Regions from separate parts of the Dactylosporangium sp. NPDC051485 genome, predicted to be linked through region 2. Evidence: riboswitches for the same ligand, from Rfam matches in the RefSeq annotation. Region 2 holds a riboswitch; each other region holds the start of a gene.
What was found. A riboswitch is a leader RNA that binds a small molecule or an ion and turns the genes downstream of it on or off. The one in region 2 is predicted to bind cyclic di-AMP.
Positions count from the first base shown of each region.

Region 1: linked by a shared signal. The riboswitch ahead of AB0M46_RS43155 (NlpC/P60 family protein) and the one ahead of AB0M46_RS24025 (hypothetical protein) in region 2 are both predicted to bind cyclic di-AMP.
Region 3: linked by a shared signal. The riboswitch ahead of AB0M46_RS24490 (C39 family peptidase) and the one ahead of AB0M46_RS24025 (hypothetical protein) in region 2 are both predicted to bind cyclic di-AMP.

Region 1 is NZ_JBFAZW010000120.1:19,950-29,822, forward strand. It holds gene AB0M46_RS43120 (EAL domain-containing protein) at 1-501, opposite strand, end outside; gene AB0M46_RS43125 (SAM-dependent methyltransferase) at 513-1,322, opposite strand; gene AB0M46_RS43130 (bifunctional metallophosphatase/5'-nucleotidase) at 1,460-3,304, opposite strand; gene AB0M46_RS43135 (NAD-dependent epimerase/dehydratase family protein) at 3,614-4,606, shown strand; gene AB0M46_RS43140 (sigma-70 family RNA polymerase sigma factor) at 4,951-5,895, shown strand; gene AB0M46_RS43145 (hypothetical protein) at 6,051-6,461, opposite strand; gene AB0M46_RS43150 (methyltransferase domain-containing protein) at 6,514-7,290, opposite strand; gene AB0M46_RS43155 (NlpC/P60 family protein) at 7,341-8,315, opposite strand; cyclic di-AMP (ydaO/yuaA leader) riboswitch at 8,359-8,531, opposite strand; gene AB0M46_RS43160 (DUF5753 domain-containing protein) at 8,754-9,581, opposite strand.
Region 2 is NZ_JBFAZW010000042.1:71,900-81,772, forward strand. It holds gene AB0M46_RS24005 (hypothetical protein) at 1-38, opposite strand, end outside; gene AB0M46_RS24010 (hypothetical protein) at 168-443, opposite strand; gene AB0M46_RS24015 (phosphatase domain-containing protein) at 608-1,675, shown strand; gene AB0M46_RS24020 (exopolyphosphatase) at 1,685-2,632, opposite strand; gene AB0M46_RS24025 (hypothetical protein) at 2,724-3,743, opposite strand; cyclic di-AMP (ydaO/yuaA leader) riboswitch at 3,753-3,909, opposite strand; gene AB0M46_RS24030 (glycoside hydrolase family 19 protein) at 4,189-5,301, shown strand; gene AB0M46_RS24035 (hypothetical protein) at 5,356-5,715, opposite strand; gene AB0M46_RS24040 (phosphotransferase) at 5,762-6,559, opposite strand; gene AB0M46_RS24045 (hypothetical protein) at 6,776-7,747, opposite strand; gene AB0M46_RS24050 (PadR family transcriptional regulator) at 7,744-8,109, opposite strand; gene AB0M46_RS24055 (LD-carboxypeptidase) at 8,230-9,255, opposite strand; tRNA gene AB0M46_RS24060 (tRNA-Lys) at 9,497-9,595, opposite strand; partial or broken gene AB0M46_RS24065 (hypothetical protein) at 9,703-9,873, opposite strand, start outside.
Region 3 is NZ_JBFAZW010000044.1:10,700-20,572, reverse strand. It holds gene AB0M46_RS24520 (ABC transporter permease) at 1-220, shown strand, start outside; gene AB0M46_RS24515 (LLM class flavin-dependent oxidoreductase) at 217-1,608, shown strand; gene AB0M46_RS24510 (ROK family protein) at 1,563-2,768, opposite strand; gene AB0M46_RS24505 (cupin domain-containing protein) at 2,866-3,327, opposite strand; gene AB0M46_RS24500 (Ig-like domain-containing protein) at 3,362-4,513, opposite strand; gene AB0M46_RS24495 (hypothetical protein) at 4,589-5,461, opposite strand; cyclic di-AMP (ydaO/yuaA leader) riboswitch at 5,754-5,889, shown strand; gene AB0M46_RS24490 (C39 family peptidase) at 5,887-6,765, shown strand; gene AB0M46_RS24485 (transglycosylase domain-containing protein) at 6,797-8,872, opposite strand; gene asnB (asparagine synthase (glutamine-hydrolyzing)) at 9,153-9,873, shown strand, end outside.

The DNA of each region.
Region 1 (9,873 bases), on a different contig from region 2:
CGTGCTGACGCTCATCCCGATGGCCGCACCGGCGAAGATCGCCTGGAAGCGGGCCTCGCTGACCCGCCGGCCCTCCTCGGCCCGGGCCCGGGCCCACAGGGCGGCGGTGCGGATCTCCTCCTGCTCATCGAGCACCCGGTCACGCAGCGCGAGCGCGTAGCCGGAGGCGAGCGCGCCCTGGACCTGCGCCACCCGCTTCACGGGGGCGTTGCCGAACTGCTCGGCCAGCACCGCGAGGGTGCGCTCCAGCGTGGTCGGCTCGGTGAAGTGCGCGGCGACCAGCGTCGAGCCGACCTCGCGCACGTCGGCCGGGTCGAAGACCTCGGCGGTCAGCGCATGGATGATCCGGGTCGAGAGGCTGGTCAGGAAGTCCTGGACCTCCAGGCCGTTCATCGACACGTAGCTGGTGCCGGCGATGGCCAGCGACCAGGCGCGCGCCATCCGTTCGGCGGCGCGATGCGGGCGGTCCCACGACGTCGGCGCGGGGCTGAGGGCGGTCATGATCGTGCGGGCTAGTCCTTGCGCGCCACGGCGGCGAAGCCGATCGCCTGCCCGTCGGCCGGCGGCTGCTCGTCGCCGTCCGGGCGCCACGCGTGGGCGGCGACGATCCCCGGCTCGAGCGGGGTCAGGTCGCCGAGCAGGGCCGCCACCTGCTCCCCGGTGCGCATGATCAGCGGGGTGGGGGACTTGCGGTACATCTGGTAAGCGTCTTCCTCGGCCGGGGTCAGCGGCCGGTCGAGGCCGACGTGCGACAGCACCACGTAGCTGCCCGGCACCGCGGCGGCGGCGTACGCGGCCACGATGTCGGCGGGCCGCTGCTCGTCGGGCACGAAGTGCAGCACGGCGACGAGCAGGAACGCGATCGGCTGGCTGAAGTCGAGCAGGCCATGGAGCTGCGTGCCGGCCAGCACCTCGGCCGGGGAGCGCAGGTCGCCGGCGACGACCGCGGTGCCGGGGGTGTCGGCGAGGATGGCCTTGCTGTGCGCGACCGCGACCGGGTCGTGGTCGACGTAGACCACCCGGGCGTCGGTGCAGCCGGCGTCGGCGAGCACCTCGTGCACGTTGCCGACGGTCGGGATGCCGGAGCCGAGGTCGACGAACTGCCGCACGCCCAGCCGGGCGAGCTCACGCACCGCGCGGCGCAGGAAGGCCCGGTTGCTGCGGGCCAGCCCGGCCACCGCCGGCATGATCTTGAGCACCTGCTCGGCGAAGGCGCGGTCGGCGGCGAAGTTGTGCGAGCCGCCGAGGTAGTAGTCGTAGACACGGGCCACGCTCGGCCGGTCGAGATCGACGTCCGCAGGGGCCCAACTGGGACGGTCCACAGATCAACACTCCTCGACCTTGGCGGCAGCCGGCGCCTGCGAGCATACGTGGGGGTCGGGCGGCGAGAAAACCCGCCGCCCGGCCCGAAACGCAACGATGATGATCGTTTGGAGCTCTGCGGGTGCCTGCCGGTCGGTTAGGCCCGCGTGTAGCGGTCGGCCGTGCCGGGCGCGATGGGGCCGGTGGCCAGGTAGGAGGTCAGGGCGTCGATGTCGAAGCCGGGCGCGGTGACCCGGTTGGTGCCCTTGGCCAGGTTGAGGAAGCCGTCGCCGCCGTTGGCCAGGAAGTCGTTGGTGGTCACCAGGTAGGTGGCCGCCGGGTCCAGGGCGACGCCGTTGAGCTTGATGTTGCTGATCTTGGAACCGGCCGGCGCCGAGGCGCTGATGGTGTAGGTGAAGCCGGCAGACACCTGCAGCATGCGCTGCACGGTCTGGCCCTGGAAGCCCACGAACTGCTGCTCCAGGACGTCCTTGATCTGCGCGCCGGTGAACGCCTGCGTCACGACCAGGTTGTTGAACGGCTGGACGGTGAACGCCTCGCCGTACGTGACCTGGCCCGGCGCCTCGCCACCGGGGGAGTTGGCGTAGATGAGCGAGGCCCGGATGCCGCCCGGGTTCATGAACGCGATCTGCGCGCCGGCCGGCTTGGTGTAGGCCAGCTGCGCGTCGGCGATCACGTCGCCCAGCGGGGTCTCGCCGGCCGCCGTCTGCGTGGTGGTGATGTCGGCCGAGATGCTGCCGATCACCTTGTTGGCCAGCGGCGCGACCGCCACGCGGTACTTGTCGGCGATCTTCTTGACGGCGGGGTCGACCAGCGCGGGGTTGCGCACGAAGTTGCCCTGCGCGTCCTTCTGGTACGTCCCGTCGGCGTTCTTCACGCCGTTCTCGGCGATCACGTTGGTAGCCGACGCGTCGACGAACTTGCGCGACTTCTTGTCCAGCGTGACGCGGATGTCGGTCACCAGGGTGCCGGCGGTGCCCGCGCTGGTCACCAGCGAGTTGGCGCCCGAGGAGTTGGGCAGCTCACAGGTGTAGAAGCGGTGCGTGTGGCCGGAGACCACGACGCCGTAGGCCGGGTCGAGGCCCTTGGTGATGGTGGCGATCGGGCCGGCGAAGTTCGCGCAGCCGGACGGGTCCAGCGGCGCGGGCGGGCTGCTCTGCATGCCGCCCTCGTGGATGACCAGCACCATCGACTTGATGCCGAGCCAGCCCAGGATCGTCGCGTACTTGTTGGCCGTCTCGACCTCGTCGTGGAAGTCGACGTTCTTGATGCCGGCCGGGTTGACGATGCCCGGGGTGGCCGCGAGGGTCATGCCGACGAAGGCCACCGGCACGCCGTCGTAGCGGCGGATGCTGAACGGCAGCAGGATCGGCAGGCCGTTCGACTTCTGCGTGACGTTCGCGGCGAGGTACTGGAACTTGGCGCCGGAGAAGTGGCCGCCGGCCTGGCAGCCATCGGTCGGGTGGCAGCCGCCGAACTGCATGCGGTACAGCTCGGTCACGCCCTCGTCGAACTCGTGGTTGCCCACGGAGGCGAGGTCCACGTGCATCGCGTTGAGGACCTCGATCGCCGGCTCGTCGTGGAACGCGGCGCTCACCAGCGGCGAGGCGCCGATGTTGTCGCCGGCCACCACGGTGTCGCTGTTGTGCACGCCCTCGGCCTTGGCCTTGTCCCGCAGTTTGGTGAGCGCGGTGCCGAGGTACTCGGAGCCGCCGGCGGGCACGCCGTTGATGAGCCCGCCGCTGCCGGTCGGCGGGTCGATGTTGCCGTGGAAGTCGTTGAAGCCGAGCAGCTGAGCGGTCGCCGTCGCCCCGACCTTCTGGGACAGCGCGACCTTGGCCGGGGTGAGCGGCGTCCACCGGTCCGAACCGGTGGTGGAACCGGTCTTGGCTAATGGCAGCAGGGCGACCACCGCAACGGCGAGCGCCGGCACCGCGAGGTGCTGCGCGACACGCCACCCGCGGGCGCGGGGCTGAGCCATGATTTCTCCATTCATGACGGACGCACGCATGGATACATGCGTGCTTCGTCATCCTTCCGAAGCCATGGATCGGGCGCGAGCACGTGCCGGCGTCAGCTTCGTGTCCTGCGGGTAAATGCGAGGGTGGCCACCCGACGCATCCCGCCGACAAGTTGCAGATCGACTACCTGCAGATCTGGGCCTTCGCCCCGGTCTGCTCGGCCCACGCCGCCGGGCCGTCGTCGCACCGGGCGTGACGTTCGTTCACAGCGGATACGCCTCGGGCGAACGGGTCTGGGCCGGCCGATCGTGGGGGCGAATCATCGGCCGATGAGCATCCTCGTTCTCGGCGGGACCGTGTTCCTCGGCCGCGCCGTCGCCCGCCAGTTCCTCGCCGCCGGCCACGACGTCGTCTGCGCCGCCCGCGGCGAGTCCGGCGATCCCGTGGAGGGCGCCCGTTTCGTCCGGGTCGACCGCGACGCCCCCGACGGCCTCGCGGCGCTCGAGGGCACCTTCGACGCCGTGGTGGACGTCGCCCGCCACCCCCGCCACGTCCGGCTCGCGGCCGCGGCGCTGGCCGGCCGGGCCGGGCACTACACGTTCGTCTCCAGCGGGTCCGCCTACGCCGACGTCGCCACCCCGCACCAGAGCGTGGTCACCGCGCCGCTGCTGCCGCCGGACTACGAGGCCGACCCGGGAGCCGGCCCGGAGTCCTACGGCCGCGCCAAGGCCGCCTGCGAGCGGCTCGCGGTCGAGGGCTTCGGCGCCGGCCGCACGTTCCTGCTGCGGGCCGGCATGATCGTCGGGCCCGAGGACCCGACCGGGCGGTTCGACTACTGGGTGCGCCGGGCGGCCCGCGGCGGCGAGGTGCTCGCGCCGGGCGGGCCGGACGAGGCGGTGCAGCTCGTCGACGTGCGCGACCTCGCCGAGTGGATCGTGACCGCGGCCACCGGCGGGCTGGCCGGCCCCTTCGACGGCATCGGGGCGCCGATGACCCGGGCGCGGTTCCACGCCGGGCTGTCCGGCGGCGCCGGGGTGGTCTCCTCACTCACCTGGGTCGATCAGGAGTTCCTGACCGCGCGGGGGGTGGCGCCGTGGAGCGGTCCGCGATCGCTGCCCTTCTGGCTGCCGCTGCCGCAGTACGCCGGATTCATGAGCCGCGACGTGACTCCCTCGCTCGACGCCGGCCTGCGCACCCGCCCGCTCGCCGAGACGGCCCGGGATACGTTGGCGGCATTTCGTGACGCAACGCACATCGATGCGAAAGCCGGACTGGGCATCGATGAAGAGGCGGAGTTGTTGCGGGAATGGCGCGAGCGGTAACCCGTTCGGTCAAAAGGCTGTCGTACCGCCGACAGGTGCCGATGACAAGCCGTGCTCACGAGCGTCCGGTGCCCCCCGCACCGGCGTTCCCAGGGAACTCACAGCGAATTCAGGCGTCTGACGGGCAGGTAGACCACGTATCACTTGTTGCAACCGAAGCGAACCGGGGAAGCCTCCCGAGCGTCTAGGTAAGTGGTGCAGCTCTCAGGGGTCGTCACCGAAACGCCCCCCGGGGCGGAATGCGGAACGCGCTTTGACTGTTGTGTAGGGGGCATACCCGGGGGGCGCCCGTTTTAGCAGGGTGAAACGGGGAAGGCGAAGGATGGAGCGGGGAGGGGCCCGAAGTGGAGAACGTGAAAGTGGAGACGCGACCCGATACAGGTGCCGAGGAGCGCGACCTGGTCGGCGTGTACCTGCATGAGATCTCCCGCACGCCGCTGCTCGACGCCGCTTCAGAGGTCGAGCTGTCCAAGGCGGTGGAGGCCGGGCTCTACGCGGAGCACCTGCTCGACAGCGAGCAGATCCCCGACGGGGTGAGCGCCGCGGAGCTGCACCGGTTGGTGGCGGAGGGCGAGCGGGCGAAGGACCGGTTCATCCGGGCCAACCTGCGCCTGGTGGTCTCGATCGCGCGGCGCTACGTGCGGTCCGGCATGCCGATGCTCGACCTGATCCAGGAGGGCAACACCGGCCTGGTCCGCGCCGTGGAGAAGTTCGACTACGTGCGCGGCTACAAGTTCTCGACCTACGCGACGTGGTGGATCCGCCAGGCGATCAGCCGGGCGATCGCGCAGCAGGAGCGCACGGTCCGGCTGCCGGTGCACCTCGTCGAGGACGTCAACCGCATGCGCAACGTCGCCCGCCAGCTCACCCGCGAGCTGGGCAACGAGCCGGAGCCGGAGCAGCTGGCCGCCTCGCTCGGCGTGCCGGTCGAGCGGGTGCACGAGCTCATGCGCTGGTCGCAGGACACCGTGTCGCTCGACACTCCCGTCGGTGACGACGGCGACACCAACCTGGGTGACCTCGTCGCCGACTCCGACGCCCCGTCGCCGGAGGACGTGGTGCTGGCCGCCCTGGAGCGCCAGCGCATCGAGGGCCTGCTCAACCACCTCGACGACCGGTCGGCCGGCATCATGCGGGCCCGCTACGGCCTCGAGGACGGCCGCGAGCACTCGCTGACCGAGGTGGCGACCCGGTTCTCGCTGTCCCGCGAGCGGATTCGCCAGCTGGAGATCCAGGCGCTCGGCCGGCTGCGCGAGCTGGCCCGCGCGGAGGGCCTGCAGGCGGCGTAACGACACAGCATAAAAGGGCCCCGGGACTTACCCGGGGCCCTTTGTCATGCGTACTGTCGGTCAAAGCGCAACACGTCATAGGGCGAAGCGCGAAATGCCGCGCATTGCGGTGCGCAGTACCCGGCATTTCGAACAATCCGCGCATATGGGATGGGTTAGTACGGGTCGCCGCAGACCTTCCACGCGCCGCCCTCTTTGCGCATCTCGAAGGTGTGCGAGGACTTGCCGCTCTTGTACGTGACGGTGGCCGAGATCGAGGCGGTCTCGGTGCCGTTGGTGTTGCTGTACGAGCCGCCGAAGCTCATGTCGTGCGCGGTCGGCTGGTTCTTCTTGACGTACGCGTCGAAGGTCTCCGGCCCGTAGTTCTTCTGCGCCTGGCCGCACAGCAGCTTGTAGGCGGCCTGGGTGTTGCCCGCCTCCAGGCTGGTCAGGAAGTCGCCGGCCGCGGCCTTGGGCGCCTTGGTGGACGAGTTGACAAGGAAGAAGAAGCCGGCGATGCCGCCGCCGCAGCACACGACGACGACGCCGATGACGATCAGAAGAATGGTCTTCGCTGTTCTGCTCATCGCGCCAGGTTAGGCGCGAAGATCGTTGCGTGATGTAAAGCAGCTGACGGGGTCAAGCCCGATGTGCGACGACGAAGAGCCGGGGAAACGGCAGGATCGTGCCGAACGGCTCCCTCGGGAAGCGGGCCCGCAGCTCCGCGCGGACCTCCTCGGCGAAGGCCTCGGCGTCGTCCAGCGCGTCGAGGTAGGGGCGCAGGCCGGTGCCCTTGAACCACTCGAAGACCGGGTCGTCGCCGGGGAGCACGTGGTAGTACGTCGTCTGCCACGCGTCGACGGTGAGCCCGGCGGTGCTGAGCAGTCGGACGTACTCCTCGGCGTCGAGGACCGGGCTGGCCGAGCGCGGCCCGGTGACGGCCGCCGCGCCCCGCAGCCGACCGGCCCAGTGCGGGCGCTCCGCGATCGCGGCGAAGCCCGGGTCGTGGCCGGCGATCGGCACCTGGAAGGCGAGCGTCCCGCCGTCGTCGAGCGCCGCCGCCCAGGCCGGCAGCAGCGTCGCGTGGTCGTCGACCCACTGCAGCGAGGCGTTGGCCACGATCACGTCGAGCGATCCCCGCTGGGGGCGCCAGGCCGAGGCGTCGGCGAGCTGGAAGCGCAGCTGCGGCGACCGGAACCGCTCCGCCGCCGCGATCATGTCCGGCGAGGAGTCGAGGCCGAGGACGGCCGCGTCGGGCCAGCGCTCGGCGAGGGTGGCGGTCATGTCGCCCGGCCCGCAGCCGATGTCGGCCACGGCGACCGCCGCGGTGGTCGGGATGCGCGCGACGAGTTCGTGGAAGGGCCGCGCCCGCTCCTCGGCGAAGCGGTTGTACTGCCCCGGATCCCAAGACGCCATGCCCTCCATCATGAAGGGCATGGCGTCTTGGCGAAGCGGGTGGGGGAGCGCTACTGCGGGCGCGCCCAGCCGTACACGCTGTCCACGGTGGCCGAGGCGTACTGCACGACCGTGCCGGTGTGCGGCGCGTGGATGATCGACTTGTTCCCGACGTAGATCCCGACGTGGCCAAGGCCGTTGTAGAAGATCAGGTCGCCCGGTTCCAGTGTGTCGAACGGAAGCGTGCTCGTCCTGTAGTGCGCTGTGATCTCCGAGAACTGGCGCGACGCCTGGTGCGTGAGGCTCACGCCCGCGGCCTTCCAGGCGGCCATGGTCAGACCCGAACAGTCGTAGCTGTTCGGTCCGGCGGAGCCGAACACGTACGGCTTGCCCAGCTGCGCCTTGGCGAATGCCACGGCGGCGCCGGCCCTGCCGGAGGCGGGGGGCAGGGTGCCCGGGTTGTACGACGGCGGGTTGACCTTCTTGGAGCCCGCGGCGACGGCCTTCTTCTGCAGATCCTGCAGCTTCTTGATGTCGCCCTCGATCACCTTGCGCTTGCTCTCGATGTCCGACTTCTGCGTGGTCTGCGCGGCCAGCAGCTCGTCGAGCTGCTTCTTCTCGTCGTCGTACTTGCTCTTGGCGTTGCGGTAGTTCTCGATGTCCTTCTGCTGGGTGTGCGTGATCTGTTGCAGCATGGACATCTGATCCATGAGGGAGCCCGTGTCGCTGGCGTTGAGGATGGCCGAGATGGCCTGCATGTTGCCGGCCGTCTTGAATTGCGCGATCGCGAACTGCTCGACGTTGGCGCTGGTCTCGTCGACCCCGTCCTGCAGCGGCTTGAGCTTCGCCTGCAGCTCGGCCGCCTTGGCCTGGGTGGTCGCCAGGTCGGCGTTGATGCCGTTCCAGGCCTCGATTGTGGCCTCGAGGTCCTGATTCGACTTGTCGAGCTGGGCCTCGATCTCGGCGAGCGTGGGATCGGCGTGCGCGACCGTGCTCGGTGCGAGCACCGCGAGCATCACGAACCCGAGCAGGAGGGTTCGCAGCATCGACCGGTGGGCACGGTGTCCAGTGGACAAGGAAGGATGACCCTTCTTCACCGACTACCGCCTACCGGGTTAGCTGACGGGTTCGGGCGGGAAGAAAAAACGCCCTACCGCAGTGCGCTGCGGATTCACCCCACGAACACTCTGGGTCCCCGGTTCGATCACGCGCCGTCGATGTCTCTGCCCGGCGCGCCGAACTCGATTCGGCGGCGCTTGCCCGGCGTCATCCGGGGTGGATGACGGACTGCCGAGCAGGCCAGAGCCTAACTTAACGTGATCATTCGCCGGGTGGAAGCCGTGTGTCCTCATCGATCGGTAATGCATGGAAAAGTCCGTATTACCGGGGGTTGGTCGCGCGTACCGCACAGTGACAGTTGGTCGCCGGAGGCATCGACAAGGTGCGAAGGGTTCCGGGGCCGGGTGCGCGCCCGGCCCCGGGCCTCACTTCAATTCGTGGGCGATCTGGCGCATGAGGTCGGCCGAGGACTCCGCCGGCAGGGCACGCTCGCGCAGCCGCTCCAGGTTCCTGCGGTACGTGGCGATGAGCTCCGGCTCCTCCCACAGCAGTTGCTGGCGGTAGAGCACGCCGTCGTCGGCGCCGAACTCCAGCAGCGTGAAGTCGCCCTCCCAGCCGGGGTGGTACCCGGCGTTGAGCGCGATCACCCGCACATCGGCGTACGGGCGCTGGGCGAACTCGATCGCATGCTCCAGCTGGTCGACCAGCAGTGCCTCGTCGCCGGGGACGGGGCCGCGGCGCAGCACCGACTCGTCCAGGAACAGCTCCACGCGGGGCGGCTCCTCCCGGCCGAACAGCTCCTCCTGGCGCCGGGCGTGGAACTCGACCCGCCGCTCGGCCAGCGGAGACTCCACGTCGCTGGTGGCGTGGGCGTAGCGCCGGGTCTGCAGCAGGGTCGGGAACATTATCGGGGCGAACTCGCCGATGCTGGTCGCCTCCGCCTCGAATCCGACGTAGGTGATCTGCTGGCCGGCCAGCATGGTGCGGTACTCGTCCCACCACATCCGCCGCTTGGCCGCGCGGGCCAGCTCGAGCAGCTCGTCGACGGTGCGCGGGTCGTGCACCCGGTAGTAGGCCAGCAGGCTACGCAGGTCGCTCACCGAGATGGCGACGGTGCCGTTCTCGATGCGGATGAGTTTGGACAGCGACCACTCCATCTCGGCGGCCACCAGGTCCTGGGTCAGCTCCCGCTCCCGCCGCAGCCGCCGCAGCTCGGCCCGGAGCCGGCGCTTGCCCACGATGGGCCCGCTCATAGACCATCCCCCCAATCGCGTACATATGGCATGGCCCCGGTTGAGGGCTCCGCGTATCTACCCGATTTGCGGCTGATGCACCTGACGCGATCCGATTTCCTGGACGGCTCAGTGCTGGGCGGGTGCCGCCAGGAAGATCTTGGCCATGGCGCTGGCGAGGCCGCCGGGGTCGTTCGAGGCGACCGCCGGACCGCCGGTGAGCTGGGACATCTCGCGCAGGACACGCCGGCCTGGTCGCGTCCTCGAGCCCGCGGAGCCGGGCGGTGCTTCACGCCAGGCGTTTGTACTGGGT
Region 2 (9,873 bases):
GCGTCGCTCATGTCGATCGTGAGTTTGTGCTGCTCCACGCTGTCCTCCTGGGTTGTCCGAGTGCACCCAGTGTGGAGCGGACAAGTTGCACGATCGGGGCAATCAGTGAAAATCTCTCACGTCGTGCTCATGTCCATCGGACCCGGTGATTCCATCGGGCCTGGTGCTCAAGCGGCCAGCCGGCGAAGTGCCCGGTGGATTCTGGGGCCGCCGGCCGGGTATGTGGCCCGGACCAGGGCCAGCGCCCACGCCATGCGGGCGACGGCGGTCTCCGGGTGGTCCCCGAACTCGCCCGCGACCCGCGCCGCGCAGCCCTGGATGCCGATGCGGCGCAGGGTCGCCGCGACCGCGTCGCGGATCTGCCCGCCCGCCGGGGCCTGGGACGACTGCAGGTCGGAGGCGAACAGCGCCTCGGCCCGAACGGCCTCGAATGTGGTAGCCATCTCGCACCTCCCGTGCGCTCATACAGGCGTGTTCCTGATGGCACTCACGCTAGGAGAATTCTTCCGGTTCGGGCTCACGGTTTCATGCCAGCGTCGCGTACTCGTCACACAGCGTTGAAGGTTAGCGGGGTGCGGTCTCCGTCCGCCTGTGACAGGGTTGGGCCGTGTCCTTGGTCCCCAGTGCGCCCACCAGCGCGCCTGTGCCGCTGCACCGGGCGGCGCGCATCGAGGACGCCATCCACGGCGTCCTCGAGCGGCGGCTGCGCCGGCGTGGCTGGAAGGTCGCGGTCACCGCCTACACCGGCTACGGCGCCGCCGCCACGGACGGGCGCCCCGGCTGGGTCCGAGTGCTCGGCCGCGTGCTGCTCGCCCGCATCGACCCGAGGCCCCCGAAGCGGCTCAAGAAGCTGCGCGGCTGGCGCTCCTTCACGGCGGTGTCGGTGAGCAACGCCCTGGTCCGCATCGAGGCCGGCGGGCGCGTCCGCGAGGTGCGCTGCGACCGCGGTGGCTTCGTCGACGTCGTGGTCGAGGCCGACCTGGCCCCGGGCTGGGCCACCGTCACACTGCAGAGCGAGGACAGCGCCCCGGTCGAGGCGCCCATCCGGATCATCGACCCGGCCACCACCCGCTTCGGCATCGTCTCCGACGTCGACGACACCGTCATGGTGACCACGCTGCCGCGGCCCCTGCTCGCCGCTTGGAACACGTTCGTGCTCGACGAGCACGCGCGGGCCTCCGTGCCGGGGATGGCGGTGCTGTACGAGCGGCTGGTCAACGCCAACCCGGGCGCCCCGGTCTTCTACCTGTCCACCGGCGCCTGGAACGTGGGGGCGACGCTGACGCGGTTCCTGTCCCGGCACCTGTATCCGGCGGGGCCGCTGCTGCTGACCGACTGGGGGCCGCAGCCGGACCGGTTCTTCCGCAGCGGGCACGCGCACAAGCGGGCGTCGCTGGCCCGGCTGGCGGAGGAGTTCCCGGACATCCGGTGGCTGCTGGTCGGCGACGACGGGCAGCACGACCCGGAGATCTACGCCGAGTTCGCCGCCGAGCACCCGGACAGCATCGCCGCCGTGGCCATCCGGCACCTCTCGCCGACCCAGGCGGTGCTGGCCGGCGCGTTCCCGGGGGTGGCCGGCAGCTCCAAGCGCTTCCCGTCCAACGACCGGCGCTGGCTGGGCGCTCCCGACGGCGCCGGCCTGTGGCGGCTGCTGCGGGACACCGAGATCCTCTGAGGGTCCCGCTCAGGCGCGACCGGCGGCCGAGCTCACCGGGGCGCCCACCTTGTCGATCAGCTCGCCCAGCACCCGCTCCGAGTCCTCGTGCGGGACCTGGCAGGTGCCCGCGGCGAGGTGGCCGCCGCCGCCGTAGCGCAGCATGACCGCCCCGATGTCGGTCGGCGAGCTGCGGTCCAGGATCGACTTGCCCACGGCGAACACGGTGTTGAGCCTCTGCTTGCCCCAGATGACGTGGATCGAGACCCGGGCCTCGGGGAACAGCGCGTAGACCATGAACCGGTTGCCGGCGAAGATGACGTCCTCGTCGCGCAGGTCGACCACGACCACGTCGCCGTGCATCCGGGAGTCCCGGCGCAGCTGCTCGACGAACAGGTCCTGCTGCTCGCGGAAGAGCTCGGCCCGCTCGGCCACGTCGGGCAGGCCGAGGATCTCCTCGACGTCCTGGTGGTCGATGCAGGCGTCGATGAGCTGCATCATCAGCTGGTAGTTGGAGATGCGGAACTGGCGGAAGCGGCCCAGCCCGGTGCGGCTGTCCATGAGGAAGTTCAGCAAGGTCCAGCCGATCGGCTGCAGGATCTCGCTGATGTCGTACTGCGCGGAGTCGGCCCGGTCGACGGCCTCCATCAGCTCGTCGGAGATGTTGGGGAAGCGCTCGGCCCCGCCGTAGTGGTCATAGATCACGCGGGCCGCCGACGGGGCCTGCGCGTCGATGACGTGGTTGGTCGCCTGGCCGCCGGTGCGCAGGGCCTCCGAGTGGTGGTGGTCGAACACCATGTGGGCGCCCGCGGCGTACGGCAGGTTGGTGAGGATGTCCGTGGGGCCGACGTCGACCGAGCCGTCCTGGACGTCCTTCGGGTGCACGAAGGTGATGTCGCCGATCAGGTCGAGCTGGCGCAGGAGGACCGCGCAGACCAGGCCGTCGAAGTCGCTGCGGGTCACGAGACGGTACTTCACTGCGGATCCCCTCGCACGGCGGGCCGGTCGACGGTCTCCCTATCGACCGGCCCGGCACGAACGTGAGGATTCGCGGGGCTCCAGGATGGCTTTACAGGATGGAGAGATGCACGTGGTTCGTGTGATCGCTCGACGGGTCGCCGGCCACGCCGCTGTAATGGTGCCAGCCGGCCGCCGGTGTCCAGATCTGTTTGAACCAGATGACGTACATGACGCCGAGCCGATCGGCGTTCTTCACGAAGTAGGCGGCGAGGTTGGAGCCGTAGACGAAGTCGTCGCCGGTGGCCACGCCGCCGAAGCCGGATTTCGTCTGGACCGAGAAGTCGCACGCCCGGCCCTTGGGGTGCTCGTACGGGCCGCTCGGGCGGAAGCACGCCACGAACCGCTTGAAGCCGTCCTTCTGCGCCTCCTGCATGGCGTGGATCATGCGCGGGGTGATGCAGCCGGAGGTGGTGGGGTCCTTGACGCTGCACGACTCCTTCGGCAGCGAGCCGTCGGAGTTGCGCTTCACGGGGTCGGCGAGCGGCAGGTTGGCCGAGACGAAGCCCTTGCTCGGCCCACCGGCCAGCGCGAGCGCCTTCTCCGCCTCCTTCTTCTGCTGCTCCATGGTGGCGACCTGCTGCTGCTGCGAGGCAACCTCGTCGTCGAGCGCCTTCTTCTGCGAGGCCTGGGCCTCCCGCAGCTTCCGCAGCTGGCGCAGCAGGTTGTCGTTGTGGTGGGCCAGCTCGTTGATGGTGCCGGCCCGCTCGGCGAAGCTGTCGGGGCTGTCCGCGTCCATCAGCGCGGCGAACGTGGTCAGCGGCCCGGTCTGGTAGGCCGCGATGGCGATCGCCGACACCTGGTCCTGCAAGCTCGCCAGCTGCGCCTCGGTCGCCTGTAGCTGCACGGTCAGCTCGCCCTGGTGCTTGACCGAGGCGTCGAACCTGGCCTTGGCGTCGGTCCAGGCCCGGGTCGTCGACTCCAGGACGGAGCCGAGGGTCGGATTGACGTCCGCGCCCTCGTTGCCGGGATCGCCCGGCTCGGCCGCGGCGGGGAGGCTGCCGATCCCGCCGAACGCGATCACGGCCAGCAGCGCGACGAGTCCGCGCCGGAAGTGATGTCGCGATGACATCTGGTTCGTTGTTCCTTCCGTCGGCCGCCGACCGGGTTAGCTGACGGGTTCGGGACGGAACGACCCCTACCACCGCTCCCGGAAGGGCTTCCAGGAGGGCGGATTCACCCCAACGCAACGGTGGGTCCCCGGCTCGCCACGGACGGCGATTGGGCGGCAGTCACGCCCGTGGACGTGACCGTGGGTCACTGTACCGACGGGGCGGAATTCGCGCACCGCACCGTTTGTGCGTAGATCAGCTTCGGGGCCTTGCAGTGATGCAGATCACGTCAATGCCTCGGGATTGGTCGCGGTGAGTGACGTCGCCGTCTCTGACCGCGGCGTTGTGGTGCTGTCTCAACGGTACCGTAAATGTTGTTCATGAAATGATGATGTTCACTCTTCGGCGTTCCTCCGGCTGGTCGGATGGGCAGGTCAGGCCCGGAGCCGAAGGAGTTGATCGAGGGTGTCGAGAGTCCGCGCGCTGGCCATGCTCGCCGCGATGGCGGTGGTGAGCGGAGTGGTCGCGTTCTTCAACATGATGCCCGCCTCCGCCGCCGCCTGCGCCCCCGCGTGGCAGGCCACAGCCGTCTACACGGGCGGCATGACCGCGTCCCGCAACGGCCACAACTACCTGGCGAAGTGGTGGACCCAGAACGAGGCCCCGCCCGGCACCACCGGCGTGTGGCAGGACCAGGGCACCTGCGGCGGCAGCACCCCGACCAACCCGCCGGTCCAGACCGGCACGGCCGGCGCGTGCAGCTTCCCCGCCTGGGTCCAGGGCCACAACTACGTGACCGGCGACATCGTGAAGTTCACGGACGGCAAGTTCTACATCGCCGAGCACGACAACCCGGGCTACAGCCCCGTGGTCAGCACCTGGTACTGGGACCCGTACTCCTGCGGCTCCTCTCCCACGACTCCCACGACCGCTCCCCCTCCCACCTCGTCGGGCGGCGCCTTCGTGGTCAGCGAGGCGCAGTTCAACCAGATGTTCCCGAGCCGGAACTCGTTCTACACGTACTCGGGCCTGGTCGCCGCGCTGTCGGCCTACCCCGCCTTCGCCCGCACCGGCTCCGACGCGGCCCGCAAGCAGGAGGCCGCGGCCTTCCTGGCCAACGTCAACCACGAAACCGGCGGCCTGGTCTACATCGTCGAGCAGAACACGGCCAACTACCCCAACTACTGTGACGCCGGCCAGTCCTACGGCTGCCCCGCCGGCCGGGCCGCCTACTACGGCCGCGGCCCGATCCAGCTGAGCTGGAACTTCAACTACAAGGCGGCCGGCGACGCCCTGGGCATCGACCTGCTGCGCAACCCGAACCTGGTTCAGACCGACGCGGCCGTGGCCTGGAAGACGGCCCTGTGGTACTGGAACACCCAGAGCGGCCCGGGCACCATGACCCCGCACAACGCGATGGTGAACGGGGCCGGCTTCGGCGAGACCATCCGGAGCATCAACGGCAGCCTGGAGTGCAACGGCCGCAACCCGGCCCAGATCCAGAGTCGCGTCGCCGCCTACCAGCGCTTCGTGGGCATCCTCGGCGTCGGCGCTGGCCCCGGCTCCCTGTCCTGCTGATCCTGCTCGAACCTTGCGGGTACGTGTTCACGCCGCGTCGCGGCCCCTGCTGGCTCAGAACAGCGGCGTGAACACGGCCCGATAACCCTCGCCGTCGGGCTTGGTGCACTCCAGCACCCAGTACTCGCCGGGCCGCACGACGGCGCCGATGTGGCTGTCGACGCGCCCGCCGGAGTTGGCCTCGCCGACACACTGCGCGGGCGGGTGCTGCGGCCCGACGAACAGGCGCACGCGGCTGGTCGCCCCGCCGACGTAGTACGCGCTCACGTACCCGTAGCCGTCCGCGCGGTACACCTGGTTGAACCCGGGCGTGAACCGCGGCGCCCCAGCATTGGCCGTGAACCGCGCAAGCCGCCGCTCCAACTCGGCGACCTGCGCCTCCAACTGCGCCACTCGATCTTCACTATCCGGCATCGCGTTACAGTAAACCGCCGCCTGTCCGTTGACAGAAGCCGTTGGCCTACTCGGCGAGCGCCACCCGGTAGATCTCGTGCTGATCGCGCAGATACGCGATGTCCTTCAGATAGTGATCGAGGTGCCCTTCCGCGATATGCCGGGCGAAGTTCTCGTCGCCGGCCGCAGCGGCGGACTGCATCAGGTCAGTGTGTTCGGTCAGCCGCGGTTCGACCTGATCGATGGCGGCGACCCGCAGTGCCGAGTCGGCGCCGTACGCGTCCAGGAAGATTCGCGACCGCGTCGCCTGGCGACGGGTCACGACTGCAACGGTTTCGCCGTCCCCCGGCCGGCTCAGTGGCGCGAACCGGTACAACGCGAGAGCCAGGTCCCGTGCGCGGGGTCCGGGCCCCGCCGTGTCGAAGTCGATGATCCCGACGATCTCCTCGCCCTGGTAGACGAGGTTGTAGGGCGCGAGGTCGTTGTGACAGATGACCTCGACCGGTTCGTGGGCGGGCGACTGCCAGCCGTCCAGCCATCGGCCGGCGACATCCGCGGTGGCCGCGTGGAAATCACGTAACAGGCGACCGGCATTGGCGAGCGCCGCATCACTGGCCACCGCCGGCGTCCAGGGATAGTGGCCAACTTCGCCGTCGAGGTATCCGAATACATCACGCCCCAGTTCGTCATTGCCGAAGGACCGGGGAGCGCCGGTGAACCCGACCTTCTCCAGATGACCGAAGAGCTGATGCATCCGTGCGCTCCACGGCTGCGACGGACGACGGACAGTGTCGCCGACGCGGACGACTCGGTTGATCCCGCCGCCGGTCAATTCCTGCTCGTCATTCGATGCGTTGTTCGTCAAGCGCTTCGGCTCCTGTTCGACTCGCAAGACACCAGCGGGATCGAGACCACGTTCTCGGTCTTATTACACTGTGCAATGGTCCGTCGCCGTCAGTACGGCCGACGCGACTTCGACGTCCACGCGGCCACCCCCAACCCGGTACCAGGCCTGGGTTGTGTCGGGCCCGGCGCTGAAGCGGCGACGGGCCCGGGGCATGCACACTGCTCAGCCTGGTCCCTATCGAGTAGGTCCGAATGACGAGCTCGATGCGTCCGCAGCGTCACCGGGGTGGCGTAGGCGGCGACCGCGCATTGTGACGGCGATCAGCACCGGAGCGAGCGCGACCACGGTGACGATCGCCGCCGTGGTGGCGAGCATCGACCAGGTCGGCGTCGCGGCGTGCGGCAGCAGGCCGGTCGCGACGTCCCGGACCACGAAGAGCCCGGCCGGCGCCAGGACCAACAGGAGCGGGTATGCCCCTCGCTCGTCGCGCCTGCGGACGAACACGACCGCGACGACGGCTCCGGCGAGCAGGAGCAGCACGGCGGCGCTGGGCTGCGTCCGGCAGCTGCACACCGGGTACCAGCCGTCCAGGGCAGACCACGCGCCCACGATCAGCGCACCGATCGGGACGCCGAGGACCGGCCAGACCTGCCGTCCGGCGGGCAGCGCCAGGGCCAGCAGCCCGAGCATCAGCTGCGGCACTAGCATCTGCATCGCCGGCCGCTGCAACGACGTCAGCGCGGCGACCGGCATCACCGTCACCGTGAGGACCAGCGCCGCGGCGACCGCCCACCGACCCCACCGGCCGGGCATGATGCTCGCGGCGATGCCTGCCACGAGCCAGCCGCCGAACGTCACGGCACCGAGGGCGCCGATCGTCAGGAACGAGCCGTCCCGCAGGGCAAGCGCGCGCGGGAGCGTGTCGACGCCCAGGAGCCACATTGTGCTGATGACGGTCGCGGTGGTGAGGGCGAGCGCGGCCGCCGAGGGAAGCGCCTTGAGGAGGCCATGCGCGCCGTTGGCACGCAGGTGTTGGCGTACGGCACCGCGGATCAGGTCCGTCACGTCGGCAGGGCTCGGCCACCGGGCGTTGCCGGAGACCAGTTCGAGGTAGGTCGCGACCATCTCGTCGGCGCGCTCGGCCCGGTAGGCGGCGGGGTAGAGACGCAGCAGGGCACGGTAGCGGCGCTCCAGGGGGCGGGTCATGCGACACCGCCGGCCAGGCTCACCGTCGCGGGCGTGCGGAGCGAGGCGCGGGCCTTGAGCCGAGCGCTGGCTGCCTCGACGTTGGCCCGCATCCGTTCGGTCTCGGCGCGCAGCACCGCCTCGCCCTGTTCCGTGAGCCGGTAGTAGCGGCGCAGGCGACCGTCGATGATCTCCTCGCGGTCGGCCGAGACAAGCTCGTCGTCGGTCAGCCGGTCGAGCGCGCCGTAGAGGGTGCCGGGTCGGAGCGCCACCCTGCCATGCGAAAGCTCGCTCACCTCGGCGATCAGGCCGTAGCCGTGCAAGGGCTCTCTGGCCAGCGCGGTCAGGATCAGGAACGACGGTTCCCGGAGATTGATACTCACGAGACGAAGATATATTCGACGCGAAGTGATGCTGTCAAGCCGGTCCGGCGTGCTGGTCGGCTGGCTCATGTAGCAGCTGGCAGGTCCGCGAGAGCCGCAAACGGCCTTGATCCGCGGCGCTCAGCTGGCCGGCTCCGTCACCGCGTTCGGGCCGCACACCGCCGGTTCGAGCAACGACAATGTCCGCTGCTGCGTATCGAGACCGACACGGATGCCGATCGGCATCGGCAGATTCGGGCCGGCATGTCCGAACTCGACGTTGCCTAGCACCGGGATGTCACGGTCGCCGAGTACGTCGAGGACGATCTCGGACAGCGTCGGGGACGCCTCGGGCGAGTCGAGTCCGGCGATCTCGCGCGGAACGCCCACGACCATGCCGGAAATCCGATCGAGGATGCCGCAGTGCCGCATCACCTGCAGATAACTCCACACATGCGATGCCAGGCCGCCCATCTCCTCCCAGAACAACACGGCACCGTCGAACCACTCGAGCGGCACCGCGAAACGCGTCGCCTGCACCAGCGCGATGCGATTGATCACCCCACCGATCAGCCGGCCTTCGACACGGCCAGCGCGCCAGCACTCCCACGACGAACTCGCAGGTAATGGACCAATCGCTTCGGTATCGGTCAGCAACCTCGCGTAAAGCTCCTCGAGTTCCGCTTGGCGCGTCGCTGGCGCCGTCTGCCAGTGGCCGCCGAAGCCGGGAACGGCCATGTCGGCATGGAACCCGACCAGGCCCGCGCGGGCATAGAGCACCAGATGCAGCAAGGAGATGTCGCTATAGCCAAGGATCGGCTTCGGGTCGGCCCTGATTGCCTCGATGTCGATCAAGTCGAGATAGCCGAACGCCGTCTGGCCGCCGTCACTCGCGACGATCGCACGAACCTCAGGATCACGAAGAAGACCGTTGAGCTCCGCGGCGATCTCCGCCGTCGTCGCCGCGCTCCACCACCGGCGCCGCCCTACTTCCAGCAGTGGTGCCCGACGCACGCGGAACCCCATCCGCTCGAGCACGACGACCGCCTGCTCAACGTTGCGCTCGTAAGCCGCAGGCAGCGGCCCGGACAGCGAAGCGATAATGACGAGATCGCCGGGCCTCAGCGCACGAGGTCGAAGCAGCTGAGGCGATGCGGAACCGGTCACCGACGCAGTATCCGCACACGCACCACAACACGCGACGCATTTCGGGTACACGTCGCCACGGCTGCCCAGCGCCTGCGTGGACAGCCCAGGCAGCGCTTGCTCGCACCTGGGGCCTACGAAGTCCTCCTGCGTCTGTCAGCTCGGGTAGGCGCCGTCGGGCAGCTCGGCATCGTGCAGGGTCGCGCAGTCGAACCGCTCGCACTGTTGACGCCGGTGTAGAAGCCCCGCCGGTACGGCTCGCTGCCGATCGCCAGGGACTCGAACCCTGAACCTACGGATTAAAAGTCCGAAGTGGACGATCAACTCGCCGTCCGCACGTGGTAGCGAACATCCGAGCGGCCACGGAGCAATCACGACCCGCCGCCATGCATGCTGCCGGCGGACATGAGTGGGCCAGCGCACCGGGCAGCGGCTACAGATCAGTGCTGTCGATCATGACAGCATCGACTACGGCGGGTTCGCAGGTTTGGCCTTCTGCGGGTAGACAGTCTCGTGCCGGGCCAGCATCGCGACGAACTCGCTGATCTTTCGCTCGCGCGTCTGACCCGGATCCGCGGGTAGCGGAGGCGTGAGCCAAATATCGCTGATAGCCGATGTGTTGTTGTGGTGTTGGGCGGG
Region 3 (9,873 bases), on a different contig from region 2:
CACCGGCATCCGGCTCGCCGGCGCGGCCTCCATGCTCGTGCTGATCACCACCGAGTACGTGGGGGCGAAGGCCGGGCTCGGCTACATGATCATCTCTGCGCAGTTCAACTTCCAGATCCCCGAGATGTACGCCGGCATCCTCACCGTGTCGATCATCGGCGTCGCGTTCAACTACCTGCTGCTGTTCATCGAGTCGAAGGTACTGAGGTGGCGACCGTGACCGACCGCAAACTGCATCTCAACGCGTTCCTGATGAGCTCGGGGCATCACGAGGCGGCGTGGCGGCTGCCCGAGAGCGACCCCTACGCGGACGTCGACGTGCAGCACTGGATCCGCCTGGCCCGGATCGCCGAGCGCGGCAAGCTCGACTCGCTGTTCCTGGCCGACGGGCCCGCGCTGTGGCAGGGCATCGAGTTCCGCCCGGCCGGCCAGCTGGAGCCCACGATCCTGCTGACGCTCCTTGCGGCCGCGACGAGCCGGATCGGGCTGATCGCCACCGCCTCGACGACGTACAACGAGCCGTACAACCTGGCCCGCCGCTTCGCCTCCCTGGACCACGTCAGCGGCGGCCGCGCGGGCTGGAACATCGTCACCACCGCCGGGCGGGACGCAGCGCGCAACTTCGGCCTCGGCGACCGCCCGGACCACCTCGACCGGTACCGCCGGGCGACCGAGTTCGTGGAGGTCTCCCGCAAGCTGTGGGACTCCTGGGACGACGACGCCCGGCTGGCCGACAAGGCCCGCGGCCGCTACGTCGACCCGGCCAAGGTGCACGCCATCGGCCACCGCGGCGACTACTACAAGGTCGAGGGCGCGCTGAACGTGCCGCGCCCGCCGCAGGGCCATCCGCTGCTCGTGCAGGCCGGCTCCTCGCACGACGGCAAGGACTTCGCCGCCCGTTACGCCGACGCGGTCTTCACCGCGCAGCAGACGATCGCCGACGCCCAGCGGTTCTACGCGGATCTGAAGGCGCGGGCGGCCGCGTTGGGCCGGGATCCGGCCGCGGTGAAGATCCTCCCGGGCATCGTGCCGATCCTCGGCTCGACCGAGGCGGAGGCGCTGCGGCTGGCCCAGGATCTCGAGGACCTGATCGTGCCGGAGTTCGGGCTCGGGCAGCTCTCGGAGATCCTGGAGGTGCCGGTCGCCCGGCTGGTCCTGGACGAGCAGCTGCCGGACGACATCCCGGACAGCGCCTCGATCGAGGGCGCGCAGAGCCGGTCCAGCCTGATCGTGAACCTGGCGCGGCGCGAGCGACTGACCGTGCGCCAGCTCATCGGACGGCTGGGCGGCGGCCGCGGTCACTGGACCTTCATCGGTACCCCGGAGCAGGCCGCCGACGTGCTGCAGGAATGGTTCGACAACGGCGCGGCCGACGGCTTCAACGTGATGGGCGCGGCCCTGCCGTCGGGGCTGGAGACCTTCGTCGACCAGGTCGTGCCGATCCTGCGCGAGCGCGGCCTGTTCCGCACCGAGTACGAGGGCGCCACGCTGCGCGAGCACTACGGGCTGGCGCGCCCGGCGAGCCGGTACGAGGTCTCGGCCGCACCTGCTGAGCCGTCCGGTCAGGAGGCCTCGTCGAACGCCATCACGGTGAACGGATCGGTGTAGAGGGCGTCGAGCATGACCGCGCCGCCGGCCATCGCCAGCGGCGCGTGCATGAAGCTGGACATCATCACGGTCCGGTCGGGGTCGGCGACCGTCGCGCTGTGCCTGGCGACCTGCTCACGCAGGGTCGCCAGGCAGTCGGGCAGCCGGGCCAGGCCGGGCTCGACCAGCAGTACCAGCTCGGGGTTCAGCAGGTCCGCGATCGGCGCGATGGCCCGTCCGACCACCTCGGCCCGCCAGCGGAAGAGCTCGTGGGCGGCCGGGTCGCCCGCGGCCGCGACGTCGACGAGCTCGAAGATCGACCGTTCGCCGATCAGCCCCGCCTGGTGCGCGTGGCGCACCAGGCGGCGCTCCGACACGGTCGCCTGCAGGCAGCCGGTGCGGCCGCACGAGCACGGCTCGGTGCTGCCGGCGACGGGCAGGTGCGCGATGCTGCCGGCCTGGAAGCGGGGCCCGTGGTTGACCTGCTCGCCGAGCGCGAACGCGGCGTCGACGACGTTGCCGATGAAGACCGCGAGCACGCTCTCCCGCGAGCGGGGATGGCCGAACAGCTGCTCGGCGCGCACCAGCGCCCGGGAGTGCGAGTCGACCAGCGCCGGCACCCCGAACCGGCGGGCGAAGATGGCGGCGACCGGAACCTGGCGCCAGCCGAGCATGGGGTGCTCGACGATCGTGCCGTGATCGCGGTCGACCCAGCCGCCGGTCGCGATCCCGATGCCCAGCAGCCGGTCGCCGTGCGGATGCTCGTGCAGCAGGCGCGCCAGCGCGTCGGCGCTGCGCTCGATGATGCGCTCCGCGCCGGCGTTGCCGTGCGGGATCATGCGCTCGGCCAGCACGCGCCCGCGGATGTCGAGCACCGCGACGGTGGCGTGCGGAATGGCGTAGTGGATGCCGGCGACGATGCCCACCGAGGTGTCCAGGTCGACCGGGAGGAACGGCCGTCCCATCCCGTTCGTGGCCGTGGCCTCGGACAGCTCGGTCAGCAGGCCGAGCGACAGCAGCTCGGCGGCGTGGCCGGTCACCGACGCCGGCGACAGGCCCGTGAGGCGCGCCATCGTGCTGCGGGGCAGCGGGCCGTGCTCCAGCACGACGCGCAGGAGCGATCCGACGCTGGCCGTGCGGCGTCGCTGCGGGCGTGAGGAGGCTCGCGACCGTACCAACATGGAATATATCCTACTTCACAGATAGGGTTGATATGTTAAATCGGCGTCGCTGCGTATGCGAAAGAGCCCCGCCGCGCGGTCGCGACGGGGCTCTCGGTCACCAGCAGGCCTCCCGGTCCGGGAGGCGGTCGGCTTCGGGCAGGCGGACCGCCATGGACTGCGGCGGGCGGGCGTACTCGGCATCGGTGACCTGCTCGCCCCACTCCGTGCCGGTGCCGTCCGGGTCGGTCTCGTGGGTGGACACCACGGCCACGAAGGTCGCCGGGCCGGCGCCGTGCCAGTGCCACTCGCCGGCCTCCACCACGATCGTGTCGCCGGCCCGCACCTCGTGGACCGGGCCGCCGCGGCGCTGGACCCGGCCCACGCCGTGCAGGACGTGCAGGACCCGGCCGTACGGGCAGCGGTGCCACGCCGTGCGGGCGCCCGGGTTGAACTGGGCGTGGAACGTCGCCAGGCGGGACGGCTCCATCGCGACGACGTCGCGACCGATCCAGGCCACGCCGGAGTAGCGCTGCTGCGGCGCGGGCCGGCTGGTGCTCGGCGCGCGGATGACCTCCATGTGTACCCCTCCCTCGCTGTGTAGTCCTGTCGGTCTATGCCTTCGTGTAGTCGGCCCAGGACATGTCCCAGGCCGTCCAGCCGTCGCCCGCGTCGAGCGGCGCGCCCGTGTTGCGCGTGACCACCGGGTCGCCGACCAGCAGCGACTCGTAGAGCCACCGGCCGTTGTCGGTGGAGACGTTGGTGCAGCCGTGCGAGACGTCGCGCACGCCCTGGTCGCCGACCGACCAAGGGGCGGCGTGGATGTACTGCCCGCCCCAGGTGAGGCGCATCGCGTACTGGACCGCGGCGGTGTACTCCGGCGTGCGGAACACCGTCGAGGGCTCCCGCGACATGACCACCGTGGTGCCGCTGGACGAGGGCGTGGACGGCTTGCCCAGGCTCACCGGAATAGTGCGGATCGGCTGGTCGTTCTGGAACACGGTCATCTGCTTCGTGCTGTCGTCGATGTCGACGGTGAGCTTGCGGCCGATCGTGATGGAGGCGGTGAGGTCCTCGTCGGTGTGGCCGTTGCCGATGGGCACGCCGTTGAGGGCCTTACGCGCGGTGATCTTCGTGCCCGGCTGCCAGTAGTTCTGCGGGCGGTACATCACCTCGTGCCCGCTGAACCAGCGCCACGCCCCGGGCTGCGGCGGATCGCTGGTCACGAAGAGCCGCTGTTGCACGGCCGCGCGGGATTCGGGCGGCACGTCGCTGCCGAAGTCGACGACGATCGGCATCCCGACGCCGTACGTCCCGCCGTTGGTGAGCATCAGGTCGGAATTGATCGCCGGGCCGGTCGGCTTGGCCGCCGTGGTGAAGGTCGACGTCTTCGTCACCGGCTTGCCGTCAGCCCCGACGGCGGTCACCTTGACGGTGTAGGAGGCGCCGTAGTGCAGGGCGGCGGCCGGCACCCAGGAACTGCCGTCGGCCCGTGGCTCGCCGGCCACGGCCTGACCGGCCGCGTCGGTGAGTGCCACGTTGGTGATCTTGCCGTCGTTGACCTTCAGCCCGATTTCGGCGCTGATCGGCGACCCGGCGTCGCCTGCGGTCGGGGTGATGGAGAGCCCGACCGGTGTCGGGGGAGCGCTGTGCTTGGCCACCGAGGGTTTCCGCGTGGAACCATCGCAGGCCGACAGCGCCGGTTGCGCCGCGATCGCGAGCACGAGCAGCGCGGTCGCGGACCGGAACACGCTGTGTCTGTACATGCGGCTCATCGTCGTGCCGGCCCGGGCGAGGCCGGGCCGGCAAACGAATGACAACGGGAAGGATCGGCGGCGGCCTTACATCGTGGCGTCGGCGATCGTGTTGGCGAGGCCCTCCCACTTGGCGTACGCGTCGGGGAAGGCGGAGCCCTGGACCTTCTGCGCGGCCACGGTGACCGCGTAGTCGCCCCAGCCGGGGATGCGCAGCAGCGCCGCGTAGAAGCGGCGGGCCGACTCCTCCGGGTTCATGAGCTGCTCGATGCTGCCCCAGCTGGGCCGCTGCTGGAACAGCCCGACCGAGTCGTAGTCGTAGCCCACGCCCTCGTTCGGGTGCTCCAGCGACGCGGGGAGGTTGCCGTTGGCCAGGTTGCGCAGGTGGCTCTCCTGCAGCGCGGTGGCCAGCGCCACCACGACCGCGCGCTTGGGCAGCCTCTCCCGCTTGGCCACCGCGACGATGGCCAGCGCGTTGTCCATCTCCATCTGGCTGAGCCCGCCCACGGGCGCCACCTTGGTGGGCGCGGCGGACGGCGGGGACGTGTCGGACGGGTTGGAGGGGTTGGACGGGTTCGAGGGGTCGGAGGTTTTCGGCGGGTTGGACTTGGACTTCTTGGACGGGGCGGGCGGGTTGGCCGGCGCCCGTTCATGGTTGCGGGAAGCCACCTCTCCTTCCTCCCGCGAGGAGTCGGGACCGGCAGTCGCGGCGGCCGGGCGTTCGGCCGAGGTGACGTCCGGGTCGTCACCCGGGGCGGTCAGCACGGCCGTGAGCCCGAATGCGGCCACGGCGAACACGGTCGCCGCCGCCGCGCCCCGGCGGGGGCCGAGGCTCAGCAGCGGGCGGAGCCGGTCGCGCACCGCGTCGAGGCGGGCGGGGTCCGGCAGCAGGGGGCGGAGCCGGTCGCGCACCGCGTCGAAGCGGGCGGGGTCCGGCAGGAGGACACGGAGGCGGGCCACCGATTGGCGGCCAGAGCGAGTTCGCAGATGGCGAGGACCCGGTTCGGTCTCGTCGCTGGGCTGCGGATTTTCGTCGGCACCGGCGAGCATCCGGCGAGACTAGGACCCCCGGGGTGAGGGGGTGATTCTGGGCATGATAAACGGCGCCCGAGCCGTGTGCGCCGGGGCGCTTTTCGCCTGGGCATCACGCCCCGTAGCCGTTTCGACGGGGGGTGCAAAGCCCTGTTGACCGGCTCGAATAGCCTCGCCGGGTCCACCTCGCCGACGTCTTTCACTCACAGTGGGTGACGGCGTGGCGGATCCGCTGAGTCGTGCGCAGGCACGAGCCGGGGACCCACGTTCTGGGGTGAGTCCGCGTTTGCCGCGGTAGGGCGACCTTCGGCGTCCGAACCCGTCAGCTAACCCGGTAAGCGGTACCGGAAGGAGTGGTACCCCTGAGCTACCTCTACAAACCCCGGCACAACCCCCGGCAGGGCGACCCGTCCGGGCCCGGCCGCCGCCGGATCCCCCTCGTGGCCGCCGCGGCCGCTGTCCTCGCCGTCGCGGCGGGCCTCGGCGTCGCCGGCCTGCAGCGCTCCTCCGCCACGTCCACCCCGCCGGGCGCCACGACGGTCCGGGCCGCCGACGCCCAGGCGCTGGTCGGCGAGGTCCCCGCCGGATCCACGGGCGCGCACGACACGCCGGCGGCCCCGCCGCAGCAGCACGGCGCGGCCCCGGCGACCACCAAGGCCGCGCCCGCCCAGGCCCACAGCGCCGCCCCGGCCCCCAGCGCTTCCCCCACCCCGACCGTCCCGGTCCAGAAAGACTTGACGTACCAGTTCGCCCTCCAGGAGAACTACTACTTCTGCGGTCCGGCCGCGACCCGCATCGCGCTCACGGTCAAGGGCCTCTTCCCGAGCCAGTCGGAGGTCGCCCAGAGCCTGGGCACCACCGAGGGCGGCACCAACTCGTCGAACGACACCACGCGTGCGCTCAACGCGTACCTGAAGACCGACCTCTACAAGGCCCACTTCATCACCGGGCAGGCGGCCTCCGAGGCCGACATCGCCGAGCTGAAGGCGGCGGTCGTCAACGCGGTCTCGCACGGGTACGCCGTCGTGGCCAACATCGCCGGCACGACCACCGACGACGCCGGGCGCGGCCACTCCTACGAGGGCGGGCACTACCTCACCATCGTCGGCTACCGCGACGGCGGCCAGACCGTGAAGATCGCGGATCCGGCCGACGCCCAGGGGTCCGGCTCCTACACCCTGTCCATCGCCAACATGGCCAACTGGATCGCCCAGCGCGGCTACTCGGCCTGATCGCTTCGACCGCCGCGCGGCGTCCGCCGGTTCAGGCTCCCATCGCCCGGGCCCGGCTCGGGACGGCGAAGTTCTGGACCGGCACGCCGCGCAGCGCGAACGCCATGGTGTGCGCCACGGCCCCGTTGACCGAGCTGGAGACGCCGCCGCCCACGTAGTCGTTGGGGTTGTCCGGGTTGACCGCGATGCCGGCCGCGGCGATCTGCGGGGTGAAGCCCACGAAGGTCTCCGTGGCGTTGTACTCCGCGCTGCCCGTCTTGCCCGCCACCGGCCGCCCGAGGATCCCGGAGACGGCCTCGGCGGTGCCGCCGTCGCACTTGCCGTAGGCCGAGCCCTTGCTGACCGGGCAGCGGGCGGCGTCGGTCGCGGCCGCGGCCACGTCCGGGTCGACCACCTGCCGGCACTTCGGGGTGCCGGCGTCCAGCGTCTTGCCGTCGGCGTCCTTGATGGACAGCACCGGCAGCGGCTGGCAGTACACGCCGCCGGCCGCCACCGCCGCGTAGGCGTTGGCCAGGTCCAGCGGGCTGGTCGAGGCGACGCCCAGCGTGAACGAGCCCCATGTGTCGGCCTTGGCCGCCAGCGCCGCGTCATGGTCGTCGCGGAAGACGATGCCCAGCCGCTGCGCCATCTCGATCGCCCGGCTGGCGCCGACCTGCTCTTCCAGCCACACGAAGTACGTGTTCACCGAGCGCCCGAAGCCGTTCCACATCGTGCGGTCGCCGTCCATCCAGCTCGGGGTGTCGTTGGCCGGGCACCACCGCCCGCCGCAGCCGGACGACCCGTCGCCCGGCCAGATGGTGACCAGCCGGGCCGGCGCGTTGAAGTGCGTGTTCAGGGGCCGCCCGGAGTCCAGCGCGGCGAGCATCGTGAACATCTTGAAGGTCGATCCGGCCTGGTACCCCGCGACGCCCGAACCGCCCGCGACGAGCTGGTTGACGGTGTTGGGGTAGTTCGGGTGCTCCGGCGGGTTGGCCTCCAGGCTGTAGTGCCGATTGACCGCCATCGCCAGCACCCGGCCGCTGCCCGGCTGGACGACGGCCAGGGGCAGCGAGCGGGCGTTGCCGTAGCCGTAGACGCCGAGCGACTGGCCCAGCGCCGCGGCCTGGATGCCGGGATCGATCGAGGTGACGATGGTGTAGCCGCCGGTGCGCAGCGCCTCGTCGCGCTCGGTCGCGGTGGTCCCGAACTCGGCCTGGCTGTTCCACCACTGCCGGAAGTAGTCGCAGAAGAAGCCCCAGTCGTTGTGCGCGGCGTCGACCGCCGTGCAGTCGTTGGGCGGCCGCAGCTCCGTCAGGCGCACCTCGGCGGTCTTGGCCGCGTTCGCCGCCGCCGGCGTGACCGCGTGCATCTTCGCCATCGAGTCGAGGGTGTAGGCCCGCCGCTGCAGCGCATGTTCCCGCTCGCCGCGCAGCGGGTTGTCCACGTCCGGAGACTGCAGCACGCCGGCCAGCATGGCCGCCTCGGCCAGCGTGAGGTCGGCCGGATTCTTGCCGAAGTAGGTCTGGGCGGCGGCGTAGATGCCGTAGGCACCCGCGCCGAAGTAGGCGATGTTGAGGTACCGCTGCAGGATCTCGTTCTTGCCGAGGCGCTGCTCGAGCGCCAGGGACAGCTTCATCTCGCGCAGCTTGCGGGCCGGGGTGTCGGAGAGCGCGTCCAGGTGCTGCTGGGGCGTCAGGCCGGGGTCGTTCTTGAGCACGTTGCGCACGTACTGCATGGTCAGCGTCGAGGCGCCCTGCTGCGCGCCGCCGCGGCTGTTGGACACGAACGCGCGCGCCACGCCCTTCAGGTCCACGCCGTGGTGCTGGTAGAAGCGGGTGTCCTCGGCCGCCACCACGGCCTGCCGCATGACCGGGGCGACCTGATCGAGCGGGATGTCGCGGCGGTTCTCGTCGTAGAACGTGGTGAGCAGCGTCTTGCCGTCGCTGGCGTAGACGTAGGACGTCTGGGCCGGCGGCGGCGTGGCCAGGTTGACCGGGAGGTTCTCCCACGTGTCGCTGCCCGCCCTGGCCAGCCCGCCGGTGACGATCGCGACCGGTAGCAGGCCGGCCGCCACCACCAGGCCGGCCAGCACCGCGCACAGCAGCAGCCGCAACAGCCGGGTGGCCACGCGCCGCTTCCGGGGCTGGGGACGGGGGCGGGGGCGGCGGCGCAGGCGCATAACTGTTCTCCCGGGGTGGGGCTTTTTCGGTGGCGCGCCGCTACCCGGCGGGCCCGGCGGTAACCACCGCCCCGTCGTGGATCACCCGGGCCATTGGCCGGGGCGAGGGATCGGATGGGTGGGGACATATCCGCCCGCCCGGTCGCCCGCAGTCTGATCGGCTGGATGCGCGGCGCACCGTGGCCGTCCGGAGCGAAGGGGGCGAGACGACACCATGTGCGGCTTCGTGATGTACACCGGCAACGACATCATCACCGCGGAACTGCTCGGCGCGATGGAGCGCCAGCTCGGGCTGATCGACCACCGTGGGCCCGACGACATGGCCCTGGAACGGATCGCCCCCGGCGTGGCGGCGGGCTTCCGGCGCCTGGCGATCATCGACCGCCAGGGCAGCCGGCAGCCGCTGAGCTACCCGCCGTCCGGCCCCCAGACGGGCCGCTGGACGTTGGTCTTCAACGGCGAGATCTACAACTTCGAGGCTCTGCGCGAGGAGCTCATCCGCGAGCACGGCGCCGTCTTCGCCACCGACGGCGACTCGGAGGTGCTCGCCGCCGCGTTCCACCACTGGGGCGAGGACGCCCTGCAGCGGCTGCGCGGCATGTTCGCGTTCGCCATCTGGGACTCCGCCACCGAGACCCTCTACGCCGCCCGGGACCCGTTCGGGATCAAGCCGCTGTACTACGTCGAGACCCTCGACGGCGGCCTGTGGCTGGCCAGCGAGAAGGCGCCGCTGCTCCTGCAGACCTCACGGGAGCTCGATCCGACGGCGCTGTCGCTGTACCTCACGATGCAGTACGTCCCGGAGCCGTACACGATGCACCGCGACGTGCGCCGGCTCCCCGCCGGCGGCCTGCTGATCCGCCGGTTCGCCGGCTCCCCGGTGATCCGCCGCTACACCCGCAACTGGCTGCGCCCCGACCCCGCCGCCGACGAGGCCGCCGCCGTGGCCG